Linked DNA regions of Planctomyces sp. SH-PL14. The main gene of each other region encodes a partner of the protein of the gene in region 2 in a complex. Links are inferred from orthologs where the notes say so. Each region holds a gene or a part of one and is shown on either strand. Other genes may lie near its edges.

Region 1 (5,471 bases), 6.0 Mb from region 2 along the record:
CCGTCGCGGGCTCCTCCGGATCGGGATGCTCGGCGCGGGCGGGCTGACGCTCGAACAACTCCTCACCCACGAAGCGGCCCACGGAGCGGCGGCCCGCCGCGACCGGTCGGTCATCATCCTCTGGATGCGCGGCGGCCCGAGCCAGTTCGAGACCTGGGATCCCAAACCGCAGGCCCCGGTCGAGATCCGCGGAGAGTTTTCCCCGATCGACACCGCCGTGCCGGGGATTCAGGTGAGTGAGCACCTGCCGCGGTCGGCGAAGATCATGGACAAATGGTCCATCATCCGGAGCATGCACTATCGCCCCGAGGACGGCCGCCTCGACCACTCGACCGGGGACCAGGTCTGCTTCACCGGCCATCCGCCGGGGCCGATCCCCGACATCAACGTCTCGCCCAGTATCGGTTCGCAGATCAAGCGGCAGCTCCAGTCGCTCAACCCCCAGATGCCGGCCTACGTCATGGTGCCGCGGCATGTCCCCGGGACAAGCCCGGCGTATCTCGGCTCCCGCTGGGACGCCTTCGAGACGCAGGCCGATCCCGCCTCGTCACAGCCATTCGTCGTTCCGAACCTCCGCCTGCTGGAAGCGGTTTCGACCGACCGGATGCAGGACCGTCGGCGGCTGATGGAGAACCTCGATGCTCTGAAGCGCCGAGGCGGCACGGCGTCGATGGACTCCGTCGACGAGTTCCACCGGCAGGCGTCTGAACTGCTCGCGGGGACCGCCGTTCAGAAGGCCTTCGATCTCGATTCCGAGACAGCCGCGGTCCGCCAGCGATATGGGTTCTTCGGACAGTACATGTCCCGCGTCCGGGCTGGCGGCGACGCCCCAAACTGGCCGCAGCGGATGCTCCTGGCCCGGCGGCTCGTCGAGGCGGGGGTGCGGCTGGTGACGGTCGACTGCCGCTGGTGGGACACGCACGAAGACAACTTCTGGTCGCTCCAGAACGGTTTTCTTCCGCGGTGGGACCAGGCCTACTCCGCGCTGATCGAAGACCTCTCCGAGCGCGGGCTGCTGGAGACCACCCTTGTCGTGGCCTGGGGAGAAATGGGCCGAACGCCGCGGATCAACGCTGCCGCCGGCCGGGACCACTGGCCGCAGGTCATGAGCGTCGCCGTCGCCGGGGGCGGAGTGAAAGGGGGCCGCGTCGTCGGCAGCTCCGACCGCAACGGCGCGATCCCGCAGGACAACCCCAAGATCGTCCAGGACATGCTGGCGACGATCTACCGCCACCTCGGCGTCGATGTCACCCGCGAAACCGTCGACCACGCCGGCCGCCCGCACCCGATCCTGCCGTGCGGCGCTCCGATTACGGAGCTTTTCTGAGGAGGATTAAACACCAAGACACAAAGGTTGCACCAAGAACACAAAGGGGAAAGGGGCTAAAGCTGTCAGAGGGAGTGGGACACGAGCCCCTCTCCCTCTCCTTTGTGCCCTTTGTGACTTCCTGGTGTCTTGGTGTTTAACTCTTCGTCCCCTACCGCAGCGTCGCACCAAGCTGCTTCCCGCACGCGTCGATGACGGCGGCGGCGATCGGTTCGACGTCTTCGGTCTGGAGAGTCCGATCGGGCGACCTCAGCGACAGCGAGAGGACGTAGGACTTCTTTCCCGCCGGGATGTGCTTGCCGCGGTACTGCTCGACGAACGAGATCCGCTCGAGCAGCGGGCCGGCGACCGGACGGATCGCCGCTTCGAGCTGCTCCCAGGTGACCGCGTCGTCGAGGAGGAAGTTGAAGTCCCGCTGGATGGCATGGTGCTCGGGGAGCGGCTGGGCCTCGATCACCCACTGGGCCGACTGCACAAGCTGCAGGAAGTCGACTTCGGCGACGGTCAGCGCTTCGCGAAGCTTCAGCGGCTTGAGGGCCGGAGCGTCGCGATGAATCTCCCCCAGCAGACCCCAGGATGCGCCGTTCAGGAGCAGTTCCGCTCCGCGGCCGGGGACGAACTGCGGATGCTCGATCGCGCGGGTTTCCACTTTGGCTCCCGGAGCAAGACGCTGGGCGAGCCGGGTCAGGACGCCCTTGAGGCCAAGCAGGTCGCGTCCCGAGACGAGACCGATGCGGATCGGCTGCGTCTCCGGCTTCTCCGGCGCGGCGCCGAGGAAGACACGGGCGATTTCGAACAGGTCCGCGTCCAGATTCCCCTTCCGCTCGTTCGTCGCCCGGGCGGCAATGAGGCTGGGGATCAGCGTCGTCCGGACCGAGTTCCCGAAGTGACCGGCGTTCTTGTCGATCCGCAGCCGCTCCGGATCGCCGGGACGGTGGAACGTCTCGGCCAGTTCGTCGGTCGTGAAGGAGAACGTCAGCGCCTCGTCGAACCCGGCGGCGTTGAGGAACTCGCACGCGCGGTCGCGGGTCTTCTCCTCGGCGCTCCGCAGGCGGGAGACGACGGGGATCGGCCGGTTCTCGGGGATCTTGTCGTAGCCGGCAACGCGGGCAACCTCTTCAATGAGGTCGATCTCGCGGGTCAGGTCGCGGCGCCACGAGGGGGGACGGAAGGTCGCCTTCTCGTCGGTCGCCTTCCCCATCATCGGCAGGCCAAGGGCCGTCAGGATCCGGCAGCACTCCTCGCGGGGGATGTCGATGCCGAGAATCTTGCGGACGCGGGCGAAGCGGAGCTCGATGCTCGGCGGGTTCCATTCCGGAACGGTGCCGGCGACGACCGGCTCTTCGTAGAGCTCGCCTCCCGCCAGCTTGAGGATCAGCTCGCAGCAGCGACGGCTGGCCCAGTCCATCTGCCGGACGTTGATCCCCCGCTCGAAGCGGTACGACGACGGGCTGTGGAGCTTGAGCGAGCGGGCCGTGGCCCGGACGGAGAGCGGAGAGAAGTTCGCGACTTCGACGAGGACGTTCGTCGTCGCTTCCGTGATTTCGGTCTCCGCCCCTCCCATGACGCCGCCGATCGCCACCGGCCGCTCGGCATCGGCGATGACGCACATCTCGGACGTCACGGGGTAGGTCTGGTGATCGATCGCGACGAGCTTTTCGCCCGGGCGACCACGGCGGACGACGATCTGCTTGCCGCTCAGCTTGTCGAAGTCAAAGGCGTGCAGCGGCTGGCCGCACTCCATGAGGACGTAGTTCGTGATGTCGACGATGTTGTTGACCGGCTTATAGACCTCGAAGGTGCCATCCTTCCGCTTCTTCCGGAAGACGGTCTGCAGCCGGTCGATGAGCCACTGCGGCGAGGGGCCGACCTTGACGTTGCGGATGACGCGGGCGACGTACTGCGGGCAGAGGTCCTCGCACTCGTTCGTCACCGACGTCACCGTGTCGGTCTGCTCGGTCAGCTCCGCGATCTCGGGAGAGGGCATCGAGAAGTCGGAGCCGTAGAGGACGCTGATCTCGCGGGCGATGCCGAGATGCCCGAGCCAGTCGGCCCGGTTGCTCGTGACCTCCAGGTCCATGGCGACGTCGTCCCCCACCTCCTCGATCCACTCACTGTAGAGGCCGGCCAGCGTGAGGCGTTCGCCGACTTCGGCGGGAGCGGCGTCGAACGGGATGTAGTCGCGGAGCCAGTTGCGGCTGACGATCATGAGACCGGTACCTGAAAACGTGACGGGGGTTCCACCCCCGTCGTAAGTGCGCGAATCTTCGGCATCTCGTCCGCGCAAGCGGGCGTAAATGGGCCCCGCAGAATGGCAAAGGGAACGCGAACCTTCAACGATCCCAGTGGTTTGCCGGGTTTTTGGGCTTCGGCACGGGAATGGCTTCCGCCGCTTCATGGCACGCGGCAGATGTGCTCTCGCCCTTGCTGCTGCCCCTTTCCCGCGGATTGGCGTGACGCTCGTGAGCTCCGTCTCCGCGGACCCCCGCCTTCGAGATCTGCTGATCGTGATTATGACGTTGCGGCGCGGACTGTGTTTTCTCGTCCTTTGTCTCTCGGCTTCCGGCTGCGGCGGAGGCACCAAGCCGCCGGCTCCTCCCGAGAACCTTGTTCCGGCGTCGGGAACCGTGAAGCTCGGCGGCAAGCCGACCGCGGGGGTGGCCATCAAGGTCCTCCCGACCGGATCCACGAAGGGGCAGGGGGGCTGGGCGATCTCCGACGCGTCCGGCAACTTCAAGATCATGCACGCGACGCAGAAGGAAGGGATTGAGCCGGGGGACTACCGGGCGGTCTTCTCCCTGTTCATGACCCCCGCCGGCGAACCGCTTCCGCCGAACACCAGCCCCACGATGACGATGTCCGTGCAGGCGATCCCCGCTCCGTGGAGCGACCCCGGCTCCGTCGCGATGGCACAGTCGTTTTCCGTTCCCGCTTCGGGAAAGACCGACATGTCGTTCGAGCTTCCGGCGCCGAAGATTGCCAAGAAATAGCGCCTCGTGAAGCGGCGCCGGCCGTTCGTCGGCCGCGCGGCCCCTGCTCTCGAGATCGAGCTGCCGTCGGGGCGGTGGTCCCCGTTCGAGCGAATCACGTGGCTCCGTGCATTTCCGTTTTCTGACCTGTCCTTCCGAAAGTTCTGTGATGTCGATGCGACGGCGCGGTTTTACGTTGATCGAACTTCTGGTGGTGATCGCGATCATCGCCGTCCTGGTGGCGATCCTGCTGCCCGCGGTGCAGCAGGCGCGGGAAGCGGCGCGGAAGTCGCAGTGCCAGAACAATCTCAAGCAGCTCGGGATCGCGCTCCACAGTTACCTGGAGACCTACCTGGTCTTCCCCTACGCGACCTCCAACACCGGACGGGGGGCCTCGCCGGCCCTCGTCACAAACGCCACGGGGCTGGTTTCCCTGCTCCCCTACATCGACCAGGGACCGCTCTTCAACAAGTACAACCCGAACGAGGCGGCGGGGAACTTCAATCCCGCCGGAGGATATCTCGTCGGCGGAGGAGCCACGGCGACGGGCAACGGAGTCCTGGCGGCGACGCGGATCGCCGCCTACCTCTGTCCCAGCGACGACGGGCCGCAGTTTCATCCGAGCTTCGACGGCAGCTACGGCTGTCTGGCGAACGTCCCGTCGTACCGGACCAGCTACCACTTCAGCGTCGATTACAACACGGCCCTCGGTTACCCCTATGTCTGGTCGGGGCTGGACCGCCTGACCCGCGCCATGTTCGGCGCCTCGTCCGCTTCGACCCCCCGGGACGTGCCGGACGGCCTGAGCAACACCATCGCGATGAGCGAGACGACTCTCGACGTCCACGACGGCAAGACGCCCTCCTGGTCCTGCGCGCAGCACGTCGGGGGCGGGATCTCGTTCTCGGTCAATGACAACGGCCCGATCAACAACTGGTACTGCTGTGTCTGGCAGACTCCGGCGAACACCAACTTCAAGCCCGGCCGCCTGGGCGAATGGGGCTCGCCGGGGAGCACGCACGTCGGCGGCCTGAACGTCGTCCTGGGAGACGGTTCCGTCCGCTTCATCAGCGAGAACCTCGACACCATCACCCGCCAGCGCCTCGGATACGTCGGCGATGGCAAGGCGATCGGCGAGTTCTAAGGCGATACCGCCGGCCCGCAGCCGCAGGCCG
Region 2 (5,335 bases):
GGGAGGTAGTTCATCCGCGCCCAGCGGCGGAGACGGAGTTCGTCGACGAGGTCGATTTTGACGGGAGTGAACACGGGGGGCGTCTCGACAAGGGTGCCGCCTGACGGAAGCCGCGTCCGGAAAACGGAGGAGGACGCAGCCGGTCCTTGCGTGTCGGGCGGTTATCGAGGGCGAAGGCGACTGGAGAGAAGCCGCCGTTTCCGTGCCCTGTCAGGAGTGTTATCGGCCCGGCCCGGCACAATCTGCCGGACGACACGGTCCGAATCGGCGTGGACGTGGTAAACGGTGGTCGGTGGCCCGTACGCCCGTCATCGCCGGAGCGACCTGTCTTCGACACACGTTCTTGCCGGCGTGGTGTCCATAGCTCAAACCCAACGTGCCACGGCAGCCTGGGGTCAAGGGGGCAGCCCTTTGAAGGTGGCTATCCCGTGTTGGATCTCCGCTGCTTGAGAAGCCTGTCGGTCGAGAAGTGCTGAGCCCTCGCGGCTGGACGTTTGGTGCGTGTCTTGGGACCACGAATCGATTTGCGATATCGCATGACATCGACGCTCTGGGCCCAGACGTGGAGCTGCCGGCTGAGAGCTTCGGTGGGAAGAGTTCCATACTGTTCCCATTGATCCGCCGGAATCGCGATCATCATCCCGACGTAGGTGCGGCTGAGCTCATCCGACATCCGCCAGTGCGAGAACTGCTCGTCAACGAACTCCTGGCCATGAGCAGAAGCCAGAGCGGCCTGCACGACCGCCAGGACGTTGTAGCACGCAACCGCCGTGCAGAAGCCGAAGAGGGCCGCAGGCGGATAGCCAAGGGTGTTGAGTTCACACCTCAGGTGTGTCGTCAGTTCCTGGAAGGCTGTCTCGATCGTCCATCGCTCCCGATACAGCTCAGCGACCTGTGCTGCGGTGACCTCACTGGCGGGCAGGTTCGTCAGCAAGTGGAGCGTGGAGTCGTGATCCCGGGTTGGTTCGTCCAACTCGATGGTGATTCTGCGGACCGGCAGGACCTCACCGGTTGTGGGATCCGTCAGGCGGACAGGCTCTTCCGTCAGGCGGCCGGAATCGCCCCGGCCGAGCGATTTGGCTTTCCCGGTAACCTCCCATCGCAGCCGGCCCCGATGCTGCCGGGTGACGAAGAACGCGGCGTGTCGGGCCAGACAGAACAGGAGTTCGCTCGTACAGAAGTTCCGATCGTCGATCACCACATCCTTGGGGTCGATCCCCTCCAACAGAGGCAGGCAGAGACGACACTCCTGGGTGTAGGCATCCAGACCAGGAATCACGTCCAGGATCATCCGCAGCTGGGGATCGAGCAGGACGACACACTGGCCCGGCAAGGCTCCGCCTCCTTGAGTTCGCAGCGGCTTGAGCCGATGCTCTGTTCCCTCCAGGTGGTTGCCGTCGAGAATCTTGACCCGGTATCCGGGAAGGAGGGGAGCCGCCATCGCCGGCAGCGTCCGGATCAGCTCGGCCATCTCAGAGGCGGTCTGCCGCACCAGTTCTCGGGACGTGGCCGGTTCGATATGCCCCAGTTTGTCGTAGAGAGCCCGGATGGAGACGGGAATCTGGGCCTTCTTCTGCTGATAGGCCCGATGAACGGACGGCGTGACACGACAGACGACCAGGCTCATGAGATCGACGACGGTCGAGAACAGAAGCTCCCGTTCGTACTGTCGGACAGCCGTCCGTTGAAACAGGGCATCCAATCTCTGCGGGGCGAAGACTTTCTCCAGCGTCGCCCGGGCCATAACACAAAGCGGAGCCTGCTGAATGAAGCGGTCGAGGACCGATTGACCAACCATGGTCGCCTCCTCCCTGGAAATCCTGTGCATGTCTCGACATGACACCGGTTTACCATGAAGGAGGATGCACCTTCAAAGGGCTGGGTCAAGGGGGCCACGCCCCCTTGCCGCCGGAGGCGCTTCCATGAGGAACCGTGGTACACAACGGGCGGCCGTTTTGTGGGACCGGCCATGAGGACTCCCTCAACGCGCACCGCTCGCCTTGCAATCCCCACGGGTTGATGAGGGGGCATTCGGCACCGTGTCCGCGCTTGGACACTCACTCCTTCAGACATCTCTCGACGACCAGGCCTCCGGCGGGCAAAGGGCCAGAAAAACAACGCAGGCCCCTCTGCACTCCCCACCAGGGTGCCCCTGGACCCCGTGCTTTGACTTTCCAGGCTTAGAACTGCCGTAGGAAACGGACGTCGTTCTCATAAAAGAGGCGGATATCCCGCACGCCGAACCGACGCATCGCGAACCGCTCCACCCCCAACCCAAACGCAAACCCGCTCACCTTCTCCGGATCATAACCGACCGTCTCCAACACGTTCGGATCCACCATCCCCGCCCCGCCAATCTCCAGCCAACGATCCCCCCATCGCATGTCCACTTCCACCGACGGCTCGGTAAACGGGAAGAACGACGGACGGAACCGGATCACGACGTCCTCACCCAGATACGCCGTTGCAAACAGCCGCAGCACCGTCTTGAGGTCCGCCATCGTCACATTCGTATCGATCATCAGACCTTCCATCTGATGAAACATGCACGAATGCGTATCATCCATATCGTCCGGCCGGTACACCCGCCCCAGCGACACGATCCGGATCGGCGGCTGCGTCTTCTCCATCACCCGGATCTGAACCGTCGAAGTCTGGCTCCGCAGCAAGAGCGGACTCCCCGTCGCCGTCTTCGCCGCCGACAGATAGAAGTTGTCCAGCGGATCGCGGGCCGGATGGTCCTGCGGAATGTTCAGCGCATCAAAATTGTGCCGCTCATCCTCGATCTCCGGCCCATCGACCGGATCGAACCCCAGACGGGACATGATCGCCTTGAACTCGTCGATCGTCTGCGAGATCGGATGCCGGTGGCCGTACCGGAACGGCGTCCCCGGAAGCGTGACATCCACCCCGTCGACCGCAGCGGCCGGACGCTCGACGGCCGCCTTCCGCGTCTCGAGCAGCGACGTCACCTTGTCCTTGACCTCGTTGAACCGCTTCCCGAGCACCGGCTTCTGATCAACCGGCACCTGCCCGAGCAGCGCCTGCAGGTCCTTGAGCCGCCCCTGCTTCTTCCCCAGGAACTCGATCCGGACCTGTTCCAGGGCAGGCGCGTCCGCGGCCGCTTCAATGGCCGCCGTGGCGTCCGCTTCGTACTGCGTCAGTTGCTGGATCGCGTCCATGGGGCGGGAGAAGTATCAGGTGACAGGGATCAAGTCTCAGTCGGACGGAAGTGTCGAGTCCCGGGGATCGGGAGGAAGGAACAGGGGGCGACTGCCATTCGCTGGGCCGCCCCCTGTCACCAGAATACCTGACCCCCAGCACCTCACTCCGCCAGGGCCTTGCGGTACGTCGCGAGGGCAGCTTCGAGGGCGGCGTCGATCTTGGTCGGGTCCTTGCCCCCCGCTTCCGCGAGGTCCGGACGTCCGCCGCCGCCGCCACCGACCACCTTGGCCGCTTCGCGGATCGAGTCGGACGCCTTGACCTTGGCCTGGACGTCCTTCGTCACCGCGGCGATCAGGGCGACCTTGTCGTCGATCACCGCGGCGAGCAGCAGGGCGACCGAGCCCCCCTTGCCCCGGAGCTCGTCGACATACGCCCGGAGCTGGTCGCGGGTGATCTTCTCGAGCTTGCGGCAGATGACCTTCACGCCGTTGACGATCTCGGCGGCGGCGAGCAGCTTCTGCGACTCGATCCCCACCGACTGCTTCGTGTACTCGGAGAGCTCCTGCTTCACTTCGCGAAGCTCGTCCTGGAGCTGGGTCACCTTGGCCGGAAGCTCGGACGGCAGGCCGGCCCGCAACTGCTGCTGGAGCTGCTTGATGAGGTTGTCCTGATCGCGGACGCTCTCGATCGCCTTCTCCCCCGTGTAGGCCACGATCCGGCGGACACCCGCCGCGACCGGCTCCTCGGAGATGACGCGGGTCAGGCCGACCTGTCCGGTGTTGGACAGGTGCGTTCCGCCGCACAGTTCCAGGCTGAAGTCCCCCATCGAGACCATCCGGACCAGGTCCGGATACTTCTCGCCGAAGAGCGCCTTCGCTCCCCGCTCACGGGCCGTCTTGATGTCAACGACGTCGGTCTTCACCGTCGCGCCGTCGGCAATGCGGGCGTTGATCTCGCGTTCAACGGCGATCACTTCCGCCGGGGTCATCGCCTGCTTGTGGGCGAAGTCGAACCGCAGCACGTCGTCCTCGACCTTGGACCCTCGCTGCATGGCGTTCGGGCCCAGGACGGTCTGGAGGGCGTGGTGGAGGATGTGCGTGGCCGAGTGGGCCCGGCGGATCCCGGCGCGGCGTTCGGCATCGATCACGGCGCTCGCTTCGTCGCCGACGGTGATCTTGCCGCTCTTGAGCCGGCCGATGTGGACCACCAGATCCCCGTCCCGCTGCGTGTCGGTCACGTCGAGAACGAAGCTCTTTGCTTCCAGCTTCCCGGTGTCACCGACCTGGCCGCCGATCTCGCCGTAGAACGGTGTGCGATCGAGCACGACCCCGATCGGAGCGGCGCTGTCGATCTCGGCGAAGTCGTTGACGAGTTTCCCCTCGGCGATGATCCCCGCCACCTTGCCGGTGCCGGTCTCGTCGCTGTAACCGAGGAACTCACTCTTGCCGATCGCCTTGCGGATGGCGTCGATCGGCCCCTCGGCCATGACCGAATCGGCGAAGGCGCCCGAGCCGCTGCGGATCTCATGGTCGCGGACGCAGGCTTCAAACCCCTTGCGGTCAACCTTGACCTCGTCGCGGGCGGCCATCGCCTCGATGAGCTCGATGAGAAACCCCTCCTGTGAGTGCAGGTCGTGGGCTTCCTTGCCGCTGATCGTTCCCCCCTTCCCCGCCTTCTGAGCGAGCCGCTCGTACTTGGGGAGGGCCCGGTCGATGACGCCGAGGAACTGCTTTTCTTCTTCGCGGATGACGTTCTGGACGATTTCCTGCGAGGCGACGAGGTCCGGGTAGGGACGCTTCATCATCTCGACGACCATTGGCACGACCTGGGACAGGAACGGGTCCTTCTTCCCCAGGAGGTAGCCTTCCAGCAGCGCGCGGCGGAGGAGCTGACGGACAATGTAGCCCTGCTTCGACGGCCCCGGCTGAACCCCTTCGTGGATGCACATCGTGCAGGCGCGGACGTGGTCCGCGATCCGCCGCAGCGGTCGGCCGCTCGGTCCTTCCAGCTCGTACTTCTGGCCGACGGTCTCGGCCGCGGCGAGGACGATCGGCTTGAGGGTGTCGATCTCGAAGTTCGTGATCACTCCCTGGAGGACGGACGCCGTCCGCTCCAGGCCCATCCCGGTGTCGATGTTGTTCTTGGGGAGCGGCTTGAGGTTGTTCGGCGG

What was found.
Region 1: the proteins of pheS (region 2) and pheT are in contact, whole or in part, in a crystal structure (PDB 6P24), measured with the Escherichia coli proteins. The link is inferred for Planctomyces sp. SH-PL14 from one-to-one orthologs.

Annotation. Positions count from the first base shown.
Region 1 is NZ_CP011270.1:988,533-994,003, reverse strand. Bases 1,008-3,966 are described here. They hold pheT (phenylalanine--tRNA ligase subunit beta), read right to left. Parts: upstream 3,537-3,966; coding sequence 1,479-3,536; downstream 1,008-1,478. Other genes in these bases: VT03_RS34065 (hypothetical protein), read left to right, coding at 3,790-3,966; VT03_RS04045 (DUF1501 domain-containing protein), read left to right, coding at 1,008-1,327. Also shown: more of VT03_RS04045, read left to right, coding at 1-1,007; more of VT03_RS34065, read left to right, coding at 3,967-4,317; VT03_RS04030 (DUF1559 domain-containing protein), read left to right, coding at 4,466-5,440.
Region 2 is NZ_CP011270.1:7,030,114-7,035,448, reverse strand. The notes cover bases 1,182-4,004. They hold pheS (phenylalanine--tRNA ligase subunit alpha), read right to left. Parts: upstream 3,183-4,004; coding sequence 2,181-3,182; downstream 1,182-2,180. Other genes in these bases: alaS (alanine--tRNA ligase), read right to left, coding at 3,326-4,004; VT03_RS27035 (transposase), read right to left, coding at 1,182-1,798. Also shown: VT03_RS27040 (hypothetical protein), read right to left, coding at 1-74; more of VT03_RS27035, read right to left, coding at 422-1,181; more of alaS, read right to left, coding at 4,005-5,335.